4 regions of the Pantoea brenneri genome follow, and region 1 is predicted to be linked to each of the others. Evidence: riboswitches for the same ligand, from Rfam matches in the RefSeq annotation. Region 1 holds a riboswitch; each other region holds the start of a gene.
The links. A riboswitch is a leader RNA that binds a small molecule or an ion and turns the genes downstream of it on or off. The one in region 1 is predicted to bind thiamine pyrophosphate.
Positions count from the first base shown of each region.

Region 2: another riboswitch for thiamine pyrophosphate. It lies ahead of thiB (thiamine ABC transporter substrate binding subunit); the one in region 1 lies ahead of AABB92_RS12100 (FAD-dependent oxidoreductase).
Region 3: another riboswitch for thiamine pyrophosphate. It lies ahead of thiM (hydroxyethylthiazole kinase); the one in region 1 lies ahead of AABB92_RS12100 (FAD-dependent oxidoreductase).
Region 4: another riboswitch for thiamine pyrophosphate. It lies ahead of tenA (thiaminase II); the one in region 1 lies ahead of AABB92_RS12100 (FAD-dependent oxidoreductase).

Region 1 covers NZ_JBCGBG010000002.1:274,015-278,202, forward strand. The annotation lists gene AABB92_RS12090 (thiazole synthase) at 1-682, opposite strand, end outside; gene thiS (sulfur carrier protein ThiS) at 685-882, opposite strand; gene AABB92_RS12100 (FAD-dependent oxidoreductase) at 872-1,810, opposite strand; TPP riboswitch at 1,951-2,070, opposite strand; gene AABB92_RS12110 (ATP-binding cassette domain-containing protein) at 2,477-3,256, opposite strand; gene AABB92_RS12115 (ABC transporter permease) at 3,253-3,939, opposite strand; gene AABB92_RS12120 (ABC transporter permease) at 3,949-4,188, opposite strand, start outside.
Region 2 covers NZ_JBCGBG010000003.1:416,594-420,781, forward strand. The annotation lists gene thiP (thiamine/thiamine pyrophosphate ABC transporter permease ThiP) at 1-1,461, opposite strand, end outside; gene thiB (thiamine ABC transporter substrate binding subunit) at 1,437-2,423, opposite strand; TPP riboswitch at 2,469-2,571, opposite strand; gene sgrR (HTH-type transcriptional regulator SgrR) at 2,607-4,188, opposite strand, start outside.
Region 3 covers NZ_JBCGBG010000001.1:475,568-479,755, reverse strand. The annotation lists gene AABB92_RS02155 (GntR family transcriptional regulator) at 1-185, shown strand, start outside; gene thiD (bifunctional hydroxymethylpyrimidine kinase/phosphomethylpyrimidine kinase) at 237-1,037, opposite strand; gene thiM (hydroxyethylthiazole kinase) at 1,024-1,821, opposite strand; TPP riboswitch at 1,856-1,951, opposite strand; gene AABB92_RS02140 (hypothetical protein) at 2,296-2,514, shown strand; gene AABB92_RS02135 (hypothetical protein) at 3,315-3,791, shown strand.
Region 4 covers NZ_JBCGBG010000002.1:45,395-49,582, reverse strand. The annotation lists gene ascF (PTS cellobiose/arbutin/salicin transporter subunit IIBC) at 1-614, shown strand, start outside; gene AABB92_RS11045 (6-phospho-beta-glucosidase) at 646-2,076, shown strand; TPP riboswitch at 2,200-2,302, shown strand; gene tenA (thiaminase II) at 2,384-3,079, shown strand; gene AABB92_RS11035 (ABC transporter ATP-binding protein) at 3,076-3,816, shown strand; gene AABB92_RS11030 (ABC transporter permease) at 3,813-4,188, shown strand, end outside.

The sequences.
Region 1 (4,188 bases):
ACGCCTGGTGACCGGCATCAATGGCGGCTGCGAACGCAGCGGCCATGCGCACCGGATCGCGCGCCTTCGCCACGGCGGTATTCAGCAGAATGCCATCGAAGCCCATCTCCATCGCCTGCGCTGCCTGCGAAGGCGCGCCGATACCGGCATCAATAATCAGCGGCACATCGTTGAACCAGGCCCGCATACTGCGCAGTCCCTCGATATTACGCAGCCCCTGCCCTGAGCCAATCGGCGCGCCCCACGGCATCAGCACTTCGCAGCCAGCCTCAAGCAGTTTTTCGCCAACAATCAGATCTTCGGTGGTGTAGGGAAAGACCTGGAAACCGTCAGCGCAGAGAATACGTGCCGCCTCAACCAGGGCGAACGGATCGGGTTGCAGGGTATCGGCGTGACCAATCACCTCCAGCTTGATCCACGGCGTGCCGAACAGTTCGCGGGCCATCTGCGCGGTGGTTACTGCCTCTTTCACGGTGTGGCAACCGGCGGTATTAGGCAGAATGCGGGTGTTAAGCTGTTGCAACAGCTCACGGAAAGCGCCGCCCGCGCTGCCCTCGCGCCGCAGACTGACCGTAATAATCTCTGCGCCTGAGGTCTCAATCGCCTGTTGCAGGATCGCGGGCGACGGATAGCCTGCCGTGCCCAGCAAAAATCGTGATGATGGGGTGTGTTGATAAAACATGGTTATCCTCCCTGCATCGGTGACAGCACTTCGATCTGGTTACCCGCCGCAAGCGACTGGCTGGCATAGCGGGCGCGCGGTACAAATTCACCGTTGAGCGCCGTCGCGACCGTGGCGGGATCGATCTGCTGCTCCTGCAACAGTTCGTCCAGCGTGCGCGCCGTGGTATCAATGACACGTCCATTCAGTTCAATCCGCATGAATCACCTCCTGAGTCAGTTGCTGCATTAATTGTTCCGCCATCAGCGGTGCCAACAGGAAACCGTGGCGATAGAGTCCGTTGAGCGAGAAGACCCCGTTTTCGTAGCGCACTTCCGGCAGATTATGGCGGTAAGCCGGTCGCAGCCCGGTGCCGCTCTCCAGCACGCGCGCCTCGGCCAGCGCCGGATGCAGAGACCAGGCGGCGCTGAGCAGTTCCATCATCGCGCGCGCGCTGATCGGGCTGCTGTCGTGGCTCTCAACCATGGTGGCGCCCAGCATGAAAATACCGTCGGCACGCGGTACCAGATAACAGGGAAAACGCGGATGGAGCAGGCGGAGGGGTCGGGAGAGATGCAGTTCAGGCGCGTGCAGGATCAGCATTTCGCCGCGCACCGCACGCAGCGCCGGTTGCGCCGCGACGGCGTGGATGCCGCGGCAGTCAATAATCTGACCTCCGGGTGCGCCGGGATGAAACGGCACATCTGCCTGGCGCAAACGTTGCGCCAGTTGCCGCAGCGCCTGGCGCGGATCAAGGTGGGCTTCGGCGGCAAAAAACAGGCCACGGGCAAAGCGATTTTCCAGCGCCGGTTCGACCTCGCCCGGAACCACCCACTGATGATTATGGGTCAGACTGGCGAAGCGGGTCAGCTCGCGACTGTCGCGCGGCGGTGCCACCACCAGCGTCCCGTGCTGCGTCACGCCTTCAATGCGTTTCGCCCACCAGGCCGCCGAATGCTGGCCCCATTCAATCACCTGCGGCGGCGCACTTTCCGCTTCACACCAGGGTGCCAGCATGCCGCCCGCCCAGTGGGAGGCTGCACGGACGTCGGACCGGGTAATCACTTCAACCTTTTCGCCCCGCTCTGCCAGTAGCGTGGCGACACACAGCCCGGCCACGCCGCTGCCGAGTACCGACCAGCGGCTCATGTTGCCCACCGGGCGGGCGTCGCGTCATTCAGGATAGGATGGTTCATAGTGGCCTCGTCGTAACTACGCGAAGACCCGGGATACCAGAAGGGAAAAAGGCGAGAGCATGAATGGCGATGCCCTTGCGGCAAGCATCTGCAGAGAGCGGATGCCCGTCTTCCTACGCCAGTATCAACTGGGTCAGGTTCGAAGGGTCGCTAAGCCGCGCAGTGCGCTATTAGCCTCTCAGTCTCTCTGGCGAGACTCCCCTGACGGGTTCTAGTTTTAAGTTAAGCGGGCAGGTTCGTCAAGTGAAGAGGCGATGATCAACCGTCCTGAAAATGGCTGAATTCATTAATTGTCATGGCATTATCCAGCACCCTCAGCCGCAGCCTGATCCGATCAATATCCTTTGCCTGCAGACCGCTGGTGTCACCTTTTTCGTATAGTCTCTGCAATCCCTTATGCTTCCGGCTTTTAATCACGCCTGTTTCTCAACGGGAAACAAGAGAGTGTTTTCCTTCAGGCAACAAAATTGCGTGACCAGCCCAATGATGAGCGGTCCGAAAGGAGTATCAATAGCTGAAACGGTGGCGTCCAGTGCGGTGTGTCATGGCCGGCAGTAACGCAGAGCGGCCGCTGAAAGTGGTCTGACGCAATGTCTGCTCCTTTCAGCGGCCCACAGGCTTAACCCGCATTACGCTCAAAGTGGCTGTTCACAAAGGCGCGACAGCGCGGCGAGATGGGATCGAGGAATACCTGTTCCGGCGCGCCGGACTCTTCAATCATGCCCTGATGCAGAAAAATCGCTTTGTTGGAGACTTCCCGCGCAAAGCCCATCTCATGGGTCACGATGATCATGGTACGTCCCTCTTCCGCCAGGCTACGGATCACCCGCAGCACTTCCCCCACCAGTTCGGGATCGAGCGCGGAAGTCGGCTCATCAAACAGAATCGCTTTCGGCTGCTGCGCCAGCGCCCGGGCAATCGCCACGCGCTGCTGCTGACCGCCGGAAAGTTGCGATGGCCAGGCATCGCGCTTTGCATACAACCCCACCTTATGCAGCAACGCTTCAGCCTCTTCCAGCGCCTCTTTGTGACTGCGTTTCTGCACGTGAATCGGTGCTTCAATGATGTTCTGCATCACCGTCTTGTGCGGCCACAGGTTGAAACTCTGGAACACAAAGCCGAGCTGCATCCGCATCAGTTTGATACGGCGACGCTGCTCGCGGTTCAGTTTTTCGTCGGCGTTATCCAGCGTAACCGATACCTCGCCGACCGCAATTTCCCCCGCCTGCGGCACTTCAAGGAACGGTATACAGCGCAGCAGGGTGCTTTTGCCGGAGCCGCTGGCACCGATTAGCGAAATCACATCGCCATCCTGCGCCGTCAGGCTGATGTCATGCAGCACTTCATGTCCCGCATAACTCTTTCTGAGATGACTCAGCATGATTGTCGGTGCCGTCATGAGCGCGCTCCAAAGTAGTAAGGTGAGAGTCGACGTTCCAGCATCGACACGCCTTTGCTGACCAGCATGGTCAGTATCAGGTAAATCACCGCGGCACTGAGGAACACCTCCAGCGCCCGAAAAGTCGACGAGACTATCGAATCGGCAATCCCGGTCATCTCCATCAGGCTGATGGTGCTGACCAGTGAGGTGGCTTTAATCATCGAGATAATTTCGTTGCTGTAGGCCGGTAACGCCTGGCGAATGGCGATCGGTAAGGTAATGCGGGTGAAGATTTTGTGTGATGCCATACCGGAAACTTTTGCCGCCTCCAGCGATTGCGTACTGACGGCGCGCAGCCCGCCCCGCAGAATCTCAGAGGTATAGGCGGCATCGTTGAGGATCAGCGCCAGCAAGCCGCACCAGTAGGGATCGCGTAGCAGCGGCCAGAACAGGCTTTCGCGCACTGCCGGTAAGCTGCCGAGTCCGTAATAGACCATGTAAATCTGGATTAACAGCGGCGTACCGCGAAACAGCCAGACATAGAAACGACAGAACAGGCTGCCGACCCGCGTCATGCGCAGCAGATTGAGCAGCAGCGCCAGCAGGCCACCGCCCAGCAGCGATAACAGCGCGAGGTTAACCGTCAGCGGCAACCCTTTCAGCAGCGCCAGCAAGGTTTGCTGTAAAAAAGTGATATCCACGTGGACTCCTTACGCCTTCACGCGTTGTTGACCGCGCATCGCAAATTTTTCCACGTAGCGGAAAACCATGTCAGAACAGGTGGTGATGATCAGGTAGATCACCGCGCCGACGCTGTAGAAGAAAAACGACATCTGAGTGGAGTTAGCCGCAGTTGATACCTGATTCATGGTTTCTACCAGTCCGGTGACCGACACCAGCGCCGACTCTTTGATCACCGATTGCCACTGATTGCCCATTCCCGGCAGCGC
Region 2 (4,188 bases), on a different contig from region 1:
GTCGGCATTGCCAAACAGCGCCACCACGCCAAAATCACCGATCGACAGCACGCAGGCAAACGCCAGCGCCTGTGCCAGCGGACGTTTCAGCGCACGCAGTTCTATCAACCGCAGCCGGTTCCAGCCGTGGATATCCAGTGAATCGCATAGCCTGCCGTAGCGCTCGGCGACGTCACGCATCGGGTTTTCCAGCACTTTCAGCGCATAGGGAATGGCGATCAGCGCATTAGTGAAGATCACCAGCCCGTCTGCCGACGCCGGCAGGCCAACGGTGGCGTTAAACAGCAGAAAGAAGCCGGTCGCCAGCACGATGCCGGGCATCGCCAGAATTAGCATGCCGCTGGTGTCGATCAGCTGTGCGGCGAGCGGGCGCTGACGCAGACGCAATTCGCGACTGCTCCACAGCAGCATCAGCGTCAGTATCACGCACAGCAGGCCGGCACCGACCGCGATGCGCAATGAGGTCAGGGTCGCCTGCCACAACGCTGGCTGGGCCAGTGCGCCGCGCAGTCCGCCGTGCAAGCCATCCACCACTACCGCCGCCAGCGGCGGCAGCAGCAGCAGTAACGCCAGCAGAATCAGCAACCCATCCGTTAGCCGGGCCAGACGCGAATCCTGCGGATCGCGCCAGCCGTGCAGCTGGCTGGTGCCGGCGGGTATCGCTTTACTGAATCGCTGGCTGAGCAGCACCAGCGTCAGGCAACAGCTGAGCTGAATCAGCGCCAGCAATGCGGCGCGACCGGGATCGTAGTCGTAGCTGAGTGCCTGAAAGATCGCCAGTTCAATGGTGGTGGCCTGGGGGCCGCCGCCCAGCGACAGCACGGTGGCGAAGCTGGCGAAGCAGAGCATAAAGATGAGCGCGCCGGTCGGCAGCAGCTGACGACGCAACCACGGCCATTCCAGCAGGCGAAAGTGGTGCCAGCCGCGCAGATCAAGCTGTGCGGCCAGCTGACGCTGCTCCGCCGGTATGCTCTCCAGCGCCTGTAGCATCAGGCGCGTAGCTAGCGGCAGGTTAAAAAAGACATGCGCCAGCAAAATGCCCTGCAATCCATAGGGCGAGAAGTGATAGTCGATGCCCAACCACTGACACAACTGTGCCAGCCAGCCGACGCGGCCATAAACCGTCAGCAGGCCGAACACCGCCACCAGCACCGGCAGCACCAGCGTCATGGCGCACAGACGCAGCAACAGCTGACGGCCGGGAAAGCGGCGGCGATAGAGGGCGCGCGCCAGCGGCACCGCAGGCAGCAGCGACAGCAGGGCGGAGAGCAGCGCCTGACCAAAGGAGAACGCCACAACGTGTTGCAGGTACTCATCCAGCAGCACGCTACGCCAGTCGGTGACCGGCGCGGCATTCCACAGTGAGATAAAGGCGAACAGCGCCACGCTGATTAACAGCAGCGTGGCGAGCGAACCGGGGATCAGCCAGCGCGGCATTAGCGGCTGACGGCGCGTTGCCACTGACTAATCCAGCCAGAGCGCTGGCTGGCTACCTCTTCCGGCGAATAGTGCAGCGCGGTGGCGGGCACCTGCAGCGTGGCGAAGCCAGCAGGCAGGGTGGTATCGATCACCGGATACATCCAGTTGCCGGTCGGGATGGTGTTCTGGAACGCCGGCGAGACCATAAACTGCATGAACTGCTGCGCCAGTTTCGGCTGTTTACTGCTGGCTAACTGCGCAGCAACCTCGACCTGCAGATAGTGGCCTTCGGCAAACGGTGCGGCGGCGTAGTTCTCTTTTTTCTCTTCGATAATGTGATAGGCCGGCGAGGTGGTATAGCTCAGCACCAGATCGCCTTCGCCTTTCAGGAACAGACCGTAGGCTTCACTCCAGCCCTTGGTTACCGTCACGGTTTTCTGCGCCAGCTTTTGCCATGCCTGCGGGGCCCGATCGCCATAGACTTTCTGCATCCACAGCAGCAGACCTAATCCCGGGGTACTGGTACGCGGATCTTCATAGATGACCCGCCATTTTTCCGGGCTCTCTACCAGCTCTTTCAGGCTTTTCGGCGGATTTTTCAGGCGGGTTTTGTCATAGACGAAGGCGAAATAGCCATAATCAAACGGAACAAAGGTGCTGTCGTGCCAGCCGCCCGGCAGCGTCAGCTGCGCGGTATCGACCTTGCTGGCGGCAAACAGACCGGTTTTTTGCGCCGCCTGCACCAGATTGTTATCCAGTCCCAGCACCACATCCGCTTTGCTGTTTTTGCCTTCCATTCGCACGCGATTCAGCAGCGACACGCCATCTTCCAGCGTGACAAATTTCAGTTCGCAATCGCACTGGGCTTCAAAGGCTTTTTTGACCGCCGGACCGGGGCCCCAGTCAGCGGAGAAGGAGTCGTAGGTGTAAACCGTCAGAACCGGTTTGGCAGCCAGTACCGGGGTGGAAAGTAACAGCAGCAGTGGCAGAACTTTGTTAAACACTTTGCGCTCCTTCAGGAGAATAGGGGATGAGTCGCAAAGGATCTGAGCAGCAGGTCTCTCAAATCCCTACGTCGGTATTAACCGAATCAGGTTCGACGGGTCTCTCTCAGCCGTTTGCGGTCAGCAGGCGGCACCCCGTTGAGAACGTCACATTCTAGTCATTTCAGCGTCAGCGCGAAAGCGTTACAGCGCGGGCGGCGCAAACCAGGCAGATTTAAAATCGAACCAGCCGAGGGTATTCATCCGCACGCCGCGCATGCTGCGCTGACCTTCAAGCAGCAGCCAGTGATGGAACAGCGGATGCAGACCGGCCTCTTCCACTAACCGCTTGCTCCATTCGGCCAGCGGCAGCGTTTTTTCACGCCAGCGGGCGGCATCAGCGTGCCAGTCGATCGGCAGGCAGTGATGCAGCAGCGGGACCTCATACAGCTGGGCGAACAGCGACCAGGCCAATGGCAGTGTGAAGTTCACGCTGCCGAGCCAGATGTCGCTGTCGGCGTCGCCCTGATGCCAGCATTCGTAACTGACCTCGCGCGTCTCCAGCGTGACGCCGTGCTGCGCCAGCAGCGGACGTAACGCATTAGCGATCCCTTCGTGCTCAACGTGCTGGCTGTACCAGGTGAGCGTCAGATGAGTCAGGCCGGGCGGCTTTTCGACCGGGGCCAGATCGCGGCGGTGATGCCAGCGCGGCAACAGACCATACGCCGGAAACCAGTAGCGCTGATAGCCGACGCCGGCGTGGTTGAGCAGGGCGATAGGATTAAACAGATAGCTGACCCAGCGCCGTATCGCCTCGTCACGGCCTTTTTCCGAACGCTGATCGAACAACAAATAGTAGCAGCCTTCTTCCAGCCGGCTCTCTTCCTGGATCTCATCCGCGCCGTCGCCCTGCAGGCGCACGCCCGCGTAGACCAGCTCATCGCTGATATCCGGCAATACCCAGATAGAGACGTCATCAATCAGCGCGCGAAAGCCAAAGTAATCATCAAAGGCTTCTATCTTCAGCTGACTTTCCTGATTACGGATCACGCTGTAAGGACCGGTGCCGATCGGCTGGCGGGCAAAGTCAGGCTGCGTGGGCCATTCGCGTGGCAGGATCATCGCGCTGACGCTGGCCAGCAACCAGGGTAACCAGTCGTCGGGCTGGCTTAAGGTGATATCCAGCGTCCACGGAGCGGGCGAGTCGAGCTGTTGAATATGGGAAAACAGCGGCTGCTGACGCTGACGTTCCAGCGTGGCGATAACATCGGCCATCTCCAGTTCGCGGCCATGATGAAAGCGAATCGCCGGACGCAGAAAGAAGCGCCAGTGGAGCGGGGAAGTCTGCTGCCAGTGGTGGGCAATATCGGCCTCAATTTCCCCGTTTTCCTCATTTATGCGCGTCAGGCCATTAAAAATCTGACGGGCAATATGGGTTTCGGAGCGGCGCAGGGCGGAGCCCGGCAGCAGATTCAGCAGCGGGCGGTAGTAAAGCACCCGCAGAATGTGTTTTCCCTGACGGAAACTGCGGCCAAGGTGAGCACCAATCATCTGCCTGACCTGATTCTTATCGCCGACCAGCTGCACCAGCTGATCGATGCGATCCTGATCCAGCAGATCCTCAGCGCGCTGCTGCTGTAGCGCCAGTCCGGTGTAGCAGAAGGTGAGTTGTGAGCGCTTACCGCGTCCGGCTTCGGCCTGCCAGATTAACCAGCCAGCCGCCTGCATCCGGTTGAGTAAGTTGCGCATATGACGGCGTGAACAGTGTAGCAGGTCAGCCAGTTCA
Region 3 (4,188 bases), on a different contig from region 1:
TTCTGACCCTGAGTGAGGTTTCACCGCCGGAAAGCCTGATTCAGCAGCATGAGGAGATTTTTGCAGCGTTGAAACATCACGACGCAGACGCCGCCGAAGCCGCGATGCGCCGTCATTTGCAGGAGATGATTTTCTCAATTACCCCTATTGCCGAGCGCAACAGCGCATGGTTTGAAGCACCCTGACCCGGCAACGGTGCCGTCCCGCCGCCTCAGCGCGGGATGGCACATCCACCGCTACCACCACTGATGAAAATGGTGCACCGGCCCGATTCCCGTACCGACCTCCAGTGAATCCGCCTGTAACAACGCCTGCTGCAGCCAGGCTTTCGCTTCGGTGATCGTATCAGCCCAGTCGGCGTGACGCGGACGCAAAGCCGCCAGCGCCGCTGACAGCGTGCAGCCGGTGCCGTGAGTATGACGGGTATTAACCCGCGGCGTGCTGAACCGCTGCTGGCCCGAAGGGGTGATCAGCCAGTCCGGGCTGTTATCAGCCGTCAGGTGACCGCCCTTGATCAATACCGCCTGACATCCCGCCGCCAGCAACGCCTCGCCCTGCGCCCGCATCTGCGCTTCGCTCTCCGCCACCGCGCACCCCAGCAACGCTGCTGCTTCCGGCAGATTCGGCGTAATCAGCGACACCTGTGGTAACAGCAGTTCGCGGACGCTGGCAATCGCATCGGCGGATAACAGCGGATCGCCGCTTTTCGCCACCATCACCGTATCCAGCACCACGAAAGGAATTGCGCTACGTCTCAGCCGTGCCGCAACCTGCCCGACGATGGCGGTTTCCGACAACATGCCAATTTTCGCGCTGTCGATACGCACATCGTCCAGCACCGAATCAAGCTGGGCGGCCACAAAGTCAGCATCGATTCGGTAGACCGACTGGACGCCATGGGTATTTTGCGCCACCAGCGCGGTGATCACGCTGGTGCCATACGCGCCCAGCGCGGAAAAGGTTTTCAGATCGGCCTGGATCCCTGCCCCGCCGCTGGGATCGGTCCCGGCGATGGTCAGTGCATTAATGCGTTTCATGGTCCACCTCCAGCGTCCAGAGCGCATCAAGAAACGCCGTGGCAAAACTGCCGGGGCCGGCTGAGCTTGCCGCCGCCTGTTCACCGGCCCGCGCCATCACCTGACAGGCACTGGCGACGTTGAGCAGCCGATCGCCGCTCAGACTGCTGAAGCCAGCCACCACCGCCGACAGCGCACAGCCGGTACCGACCACCCGCGTCATTAACGGGCTGCCGCCGCGAATGGCAAAGGTGCGCTGACCGTCGGTGGCGTAATCTACTTCGCCGGTCACAATCACCAGCGTCTGATAGTCGCGAGCCAGCTGCCGGGCGGCCTCCAGCGCTGCATCCGCCTGATGCAGGCTATCCACTCCGCGTCCGCCGCTGGCCTGTTGCGCCAGCGCCAGGATCTCTGAGGCGTTACCGCGGATCACCGCTGGCTGCTGGCTCAGCAGCCGCTGGCAGAAGGTGGTGCGCAGCGTCAGCGCTCCGACCGCCACCGGGTCCAGTGTCCAGGGCGTTCCCGCCTGCCTGGCGGCCGTGACCGCCGCCTGCATCGCCTGCTGGCGCTCAGCGGTCAGCGTCCCGACGTTAATCAGTAAGGCATCGGCAAAGCCGCTGAACTGCGCGGCTTCCTCCGCATCAATCACCATCGCCGGTGAAGCGTTGAGCGACAACAGAACATTGGCGGTGAAGTTTTGTACCACGTCGTTAGTCATGCAGTGCACCAGCGGTGACTGACGGCGGAAACGGTGCAGAATGGGCGCGAATTGCGCAGCAGAAAGGTGTTGAGATTGATCTGTCATCATAGCTCCCAACCGGCGAATAAGAAGGCGAATGCGGTCAGGCATCAGACTTCCCTACGCTGGCATTATCCAGTTCAGGTCAGCGGGTTTTTCTCAGCCTTCACGTGGAAGGGCACCCCGAGTCATGTTGATTACATTTCTTTATTAATTAGTGAGTTATGTGAGTTTGCTTTTTGTCTACGGTTGTTTTTACGAATCTCACTACTGAGCATTGTACCCCAGTCTGTACCCCATTTTGTACCCCACAGGAAAGCAAAAAGCTTGATTCTTCTTCATCCATATAAAACGGTTATAGATAGAATCTATGGACAGAATTAATCATTATTATCGCCAAATGAAGTTTTGAATCATGTTTAGAAAATGAAGTAGATGCCCTACTTTATTAATTACTTACCGCTATGTAATTACCTTCAACAGAAATAATCTGTAGAGACAATAATTAACTGATATTTTCTCATGAAACAAGGTTTTTTTATGACCTATACTAAAATCTGGAAGCCAAATTTTATACACGTAGGCATTAAAATGAAAGTAAAAGAGAATTCAGAAATTGAAATATTATCTAATCTAAAAAGCCTGGAAGAAGAATATGATGAAATGATGTATTTCAACAATTCCCCACCAGATATGAGTATTGTTGCAACAAAATGGATGCAACAATATCTTAGCAAAAGAAAAAATAATGGAGAATAAAAATTGAAAAAAAGGGAAATACGCACCAATAGAAAGACGCTGAATAAATCAGTACGTAAAAAAACAATTGCATCAGAAATATCACTGACTTTTGATCAGTATGAAAACATTCTATGTAGCGATATGACCTCAGCACGAATATGTAACATATTAAAAGTGCGATTACCAAAAGGATACATAGAGAAGCTAAGAAATAACAAACTCACGAAATACAAAAATTGGTATCAAAAAATAAAATTTAAGCATTTACACAGCCCTCGGCGAAACAACTAATCTCTCCCCCCAAAAAAAAGCCGACTCACTCGCATGAATCGGCCTTTCTAAATTTATCAATATGGAGCGTGTAAATAATTAACCCTACATTTATTTTACCAAATTTAAGTGTGTATCTGCTGAGTATGGTTCAGGAAGAACATATATTTTATGTGATATAATTAATAAGTGTGCTAATGGAAAAAATATTAGAAACGATTAATGATTCTATCCTATATTAAGTATGCTGTCTGATAATACAATATAGCGTTAACAATAGCAAACAGCATATCAATTACTGAAAGATGACATTCAAGCTGGGATGGCAATATTTAAACTGTAATAAAAAAGCACCAGAATCTTTCGGTTATAATACTTTTGAAAATGGCATTAATGCCATCAACTAATGAATTGCAAGTTAAGAATGCAAAAGAAATAGCTGATGGTAATAAAGGAACAAGACATACATTATAAACTTATTTAATCATATCCGCTAATTAATAAAAAACATAATTATATTAGACTTGGTGGTTATAACAGGATTTTTTATGGCAGGCAAAAAACAAAATTTTAACAATGCTGAATTTAAAAATATAGCTGGTAACTTTAGTAGTTACAATGATCTTACATTAAATGGAAAAAAAATTGTTAATGAGATTATTACTAAGTGTTCTGGTAAGAAAGGATATCCACACAAGAAGGTATATTATGTACTTTTTAATATTTATGAAGTGAATACAGACACTATTAAGTACTCGTTAGATTACTATTCAGCTAAGTACAAAGAGGATTCACTACCAACTATTAATACTGTCCGTAAGTTTCTTACAATCATTAAACAGTTATCTGTAGCATTGGTCACAGCACATAAGAAAGGCGTAAGACTGTTTAAGGCAGCTCAGGATGGACACTATTACTTAACGCCAGTCGATAAGTACGAAATTGATAAGATATATGATAACGGGTCATCAGCACAGGAAATTATTGCAATACTTCAGAATATGATTGATGATTCTGCGAAATAATTGCTTCGCAGAATTATAGCCTTACTTCGCAAGATGAGTACAGATACGACCAAAAAACACCATGTAAACACGCTAATTCATTGATTTTATTACGGTATAATGTACCTTTCACTATCTTGCGACCTTATATTAATATTAACCGATACTCCGTTAATTCAAAGAATAGTGTCTTACTGATATTCAGCCTCTGAAGAGACTAACTTCGCTTCGCTCGTCAGCCTCTTAAAAACCAAATATTAGATCGTAACGTTGCGATTTTCTCGCGGTACTCGAAAAGACGCAAGGCGTTACTTCTCGCTTTGCTCGATTGGTGTTAGTACAGCAAGTGAAATACCTAAAGTGAATTGGTAAGTACGACGTGCCTTGTCAGTACTGGCCCGAGCGAAGCGACCCCGAT
Region 4 (4,188 bases), 230 kb from region 1:
TGTATACCGTTCACGGCTATCTCGGCTGGCTGTCGGTGGCAATTATGGGTGCCATCTGGCCGCTGCTGGTGATGACCGGAATGCACCGGGTGTTTACGCCGACCATCATCCAGACCATTGCTGAAACCGGCAAAGAGGGAATGGTGATGCCGTCCGAAATCGGTGCCAACCTGTCACTGGGTGGCTCGTCGCTGGCGGTGGCGTTCAAAACCAAAAACCGTGAACTGCGTCAGACCGCGCTGGCCGCGGCGGCGTCGGCGATTATCGCTGGCATTTCAGAACCGGCGCTGTATGGCGTGGCGGTCCGGCTGAAACGTCCGCTGATAGCCTGTTTAATCAGCGGCTTTATCTGTGGCGCAGTAGCCGGTATTGGCGGCCTGGCCAGTCATTCGATGGCCTCGCCCGGCCTGTTTACCAGCGTACAATTTTTTGATCCCGCTAATCCGATGACTATCGTCTGGGTCGCGGCGGTGATGGTGCTGTCGGTCGTGCTGTCATTTGTGCTGACGCTGATTTTAGGTTTCGAGGACATTCCTGAAACCGAGCCAGCCACAGCGGCCGCATCAGCACCGGCTGCGGTAACCGAGCGAACCAACGCGATTAACGCCAACTAACGGGCAATGCTGACCCGAAACAGAGGATTTCATGTCTGAATCAAGATTCCCGCAAGGATTTTTATGGGGCGGCGCGTTAGCCGCCAATCAGGCTGAGGGTGGCTATCGTGAAGGCGGAAAGGGCTTAACCACCGTTGACATGATCCCCCACGGTCCGCACCGGATGCCGGTAAAGTTAGGCCTGGAGCAGCGCTTCACCCTGCGTGACGATGAGTTTTACCCCAGCCACGACGCAATTGATTTCTATCATCGCTATCCGGAAGACATCGCACTGATGGCGGAAATGGGATTCAGCGTATTTCGTACCTCCATCGCGTGGAGCCGTCTCTATCCGAATGGGGATGAGCTGACGCCTAATCCGCAGGGGATCGCTTTTTACCGCGCGGTGTTTGAAGAGTGCCGGAAATACAATATCGAACCGCTGGTTACGCTCTGTCACTTTGATGTACCGATGCATCTGGTTACTGAATATGGCTCGTGGCGCAACCGCAAGATGATCGACTTTTTTGCCCGCTATGCTCGCAGCTGCTTTGAAGCGTTTGACGGTCTGGTGAAGTACTGGCTGACCTTTAATGAGATCAATATTCTGCTGCACAGTCCGTTCTCGGGCGCCGGGCTGGTGTTTGAAGAAGGTGAAAATCATGAGCAGGTTAAGTATCAGGCAGCCCATCATGAGCTGGTGGCAAGCGCGCTGGTGACCAGAATCGCCCATGAAATAAATCCGGCCAATCAGGTCGGTTGCATGCTGGCAGGCGGCAACTTCTATCCGTGGTCAAGCAAACCGGAAGATGTCTGGGCAGCGCTGGAAAAAGACCGGGAAAACCTGTTCTTCATTGATGTGCAGGCGCGCGGGTACTATCCCGCCTACGCGGCCCGCCTGTTTCGTGAAAAAGGAGTCAGCCTGCAGATTGATGACGGCGATGCGGAGATCCTGAAAAACAGCGTCGATTTTGTTTCGTTCAGCTACTACGCCTCGCGTTGCGCGTCGGCGGAGATGAACGAGCTTAACAGCAGCGCCGCCAACGTGGTGAAATCTCTGACCAACCCGCATCTGACGCGCAGTGAATGGGGCTGGGGCATTGACCCTCTTGGCTTACGCATCACCATGAATATGATGTATGACCGCTACCAGAAGCCGCTGTTTCTGGTCGAAAATGGTCTGGGCGCACGCGATACCTTCAATGATGCCGGTGAGATTGAAGATGATTACCGCATCAGCTATCTGCGTGAACATATCCGGGTGATGGGCGATGCGATTGCCGACGGAGTACCGGTGATGGGTTACACCAGTTGGGGCTGCATCGATCTGGTTGCCGCCTCGACCGGCGAAATGAGTAAACGTTACGGATTTGTTTATGTCGATCGTGACGATCTGGGCAACGGTACGCTGGCGCGCAGCCGGAAAAAATCGTTCTGGTGGTATAAAAAAGTCATCGCCAGCAATGGTGAAGATCTGGAGTGACGCTGTCACCTTGTATCGACAGAACAGGCTATTCTGGTCAGCCGACCCGCAGCAACAAGCGGGCTGCTGGTTGAGCTGGCCTGCGGCCTGCCGTTGTATTCAGCTAACAATTATCGTATAACAAACGTCTCCGAGGGGTGTCCTGTAATGGGCTGAGATGGCGCAAGCCGAACCCTTTGAACCTGATCTGGGTCATGCCAGCGAAGGGACGGGTCGGCAGCGTTTCTGCACCATCTTCTGCGTTTTTGCCTGTTCTTCATCGTATGCCCGGATCTCCTTATGTTAACGAACCGTTAATGGGGATCCTATGTCACTTGCACTTTTCGAGACCGGCTTTTATGGCCGCCTGCGTCAACAGGCTGGCGATCACTGGCACGCCTACGTGTCGCACGATTTTGTGCAGCAACTCGGTCAGGGTCAGTTGCCTCCCGCCGCTTTTCGTCATTACCTCACCCAGGATTATCTGTTTCTGCTGCACTTTGCCCGCGCCTATGGACTGCTGGTCAGTAAACTGCAGGACCCGGCAGCACTGCGCGCGGCTACGGCTTCTCTCAACGCCATCGTCAATGAACTGCCGCTGCATGTGGCTTACTGCCAGCAGTGGGGAATCAGCGAAGCTGCGCTGGCCCGCCAGGCCGAAGCCGTTGAAACAATCAACTACACCCGTTACGTGCTGGATGTCGGCCACAGCGGAGATGCACTTGAATTGATGACCGCGTTAATGCCATGCGTTGCCGGCTATGCTGAAATCGGCCTGACGCTGTTACATCATCCCGCGACGGTGCTCGCAGACAATCCTTACGCCGACTGGATCCGCAATTACGGCGATGCCGATTATCTGGCCGGCGTCAGCGCCGCGCTGAATCTGTTTGAAACCCTGGCCCACCAGCGCGCCGGGGCTGAACGATTCGATCAGCTGGCGACGATATTTACCACCGCCACCCGACTGGAATCTGCCTTCTGGCAGATGGGCCTCGACCCGCAACTGACGTCATCCCAATGAGCCGTTCAACGCTGTTATCACCGCCGGGCATCTCTGTCCGTCAGCTCAGGCTGGATTTGGGATCGCATCGGCTATTCGACTCACTCAACCTGGAGATCCCTGCGGCGGCCTGCACTGCGCTGCTGGGTGCCAGCGGCGTCGGGAAAAGTAGCCTGATGCGGGTCATTGCTGGCCTGACGCCGCCGACTTCCGGCCAGATCAGCGGCAGTGATGGCCTGCCGCTGGCCGGTCGGATCGCCTGGATGGGCCAGCAGGATTTGCTCTATCCGTGGCTGAACGTGGAGCAGAATGTTTGCCTCGCCAGCCGTCTGCATGGCGAAAAACCGGACCGCGACTGGGCGCATCATCTGCTGGCACGGGTCGGTCTGACTCGCTACGCAACGGCGCGGCCCGCCACGCTATCTGGCGGCATGCGGCAGCGGGCTGCGCTGGCGCGCACCTTATATGCACGAAAGCCGATCGTCCTGATGGACGAGCCCTTTTCCGCGCTCGACGCGCTGACCCGCAGCCAGATTCAGACCCTCGCCGCCGGGGTGCTGGCGCAGCATACCGTGTTGCTGATTACCCACGACGCGGCGGAAGCCTGCCGACTCAGCCATCATATGCGGGTGCTTACCGGCTCAGGCATTGAACCCTGCCCGCCATTAGCGGGTCAGCCGCCGCGCGCGCCTGATGATGCTGGCGTGATGCGCAGCCAGGCCGCTTTACTGCAACAGCTGGCTAAGGTGGCGCTATGAAACACCTCAGCCGCTTTGCCCCGCTGTGGCGTGGTATCACTCTGTTCTGCGGCCTGATTGCGCTGTGGTGGCTGGTGACGTTGCTGCCGGTGCCGGCGTTTTTGCTGCCTTCGCCAGCAGCGGTCGCGCAGGCGTTATGGACCAGTAAGAGCTGGCTCGGCTATCACAGCCTGATTACCTTCACTGAAATTCTGAGCGGTATGATGATTGGCGTGGCGCTGGGTTGCCTGCTGGCGCTCGGCATGACTTTTTCGTCGCGTCTGCAGCGCTGGATGATGCCGCTGGTGCTCACCAGTCAGGCGATCCCGGTATTTGCGCTGGCACCGCTGTTAGTACTGTGGTTTGGCTTCGGCATGAGCGCCAAAGTGGCGA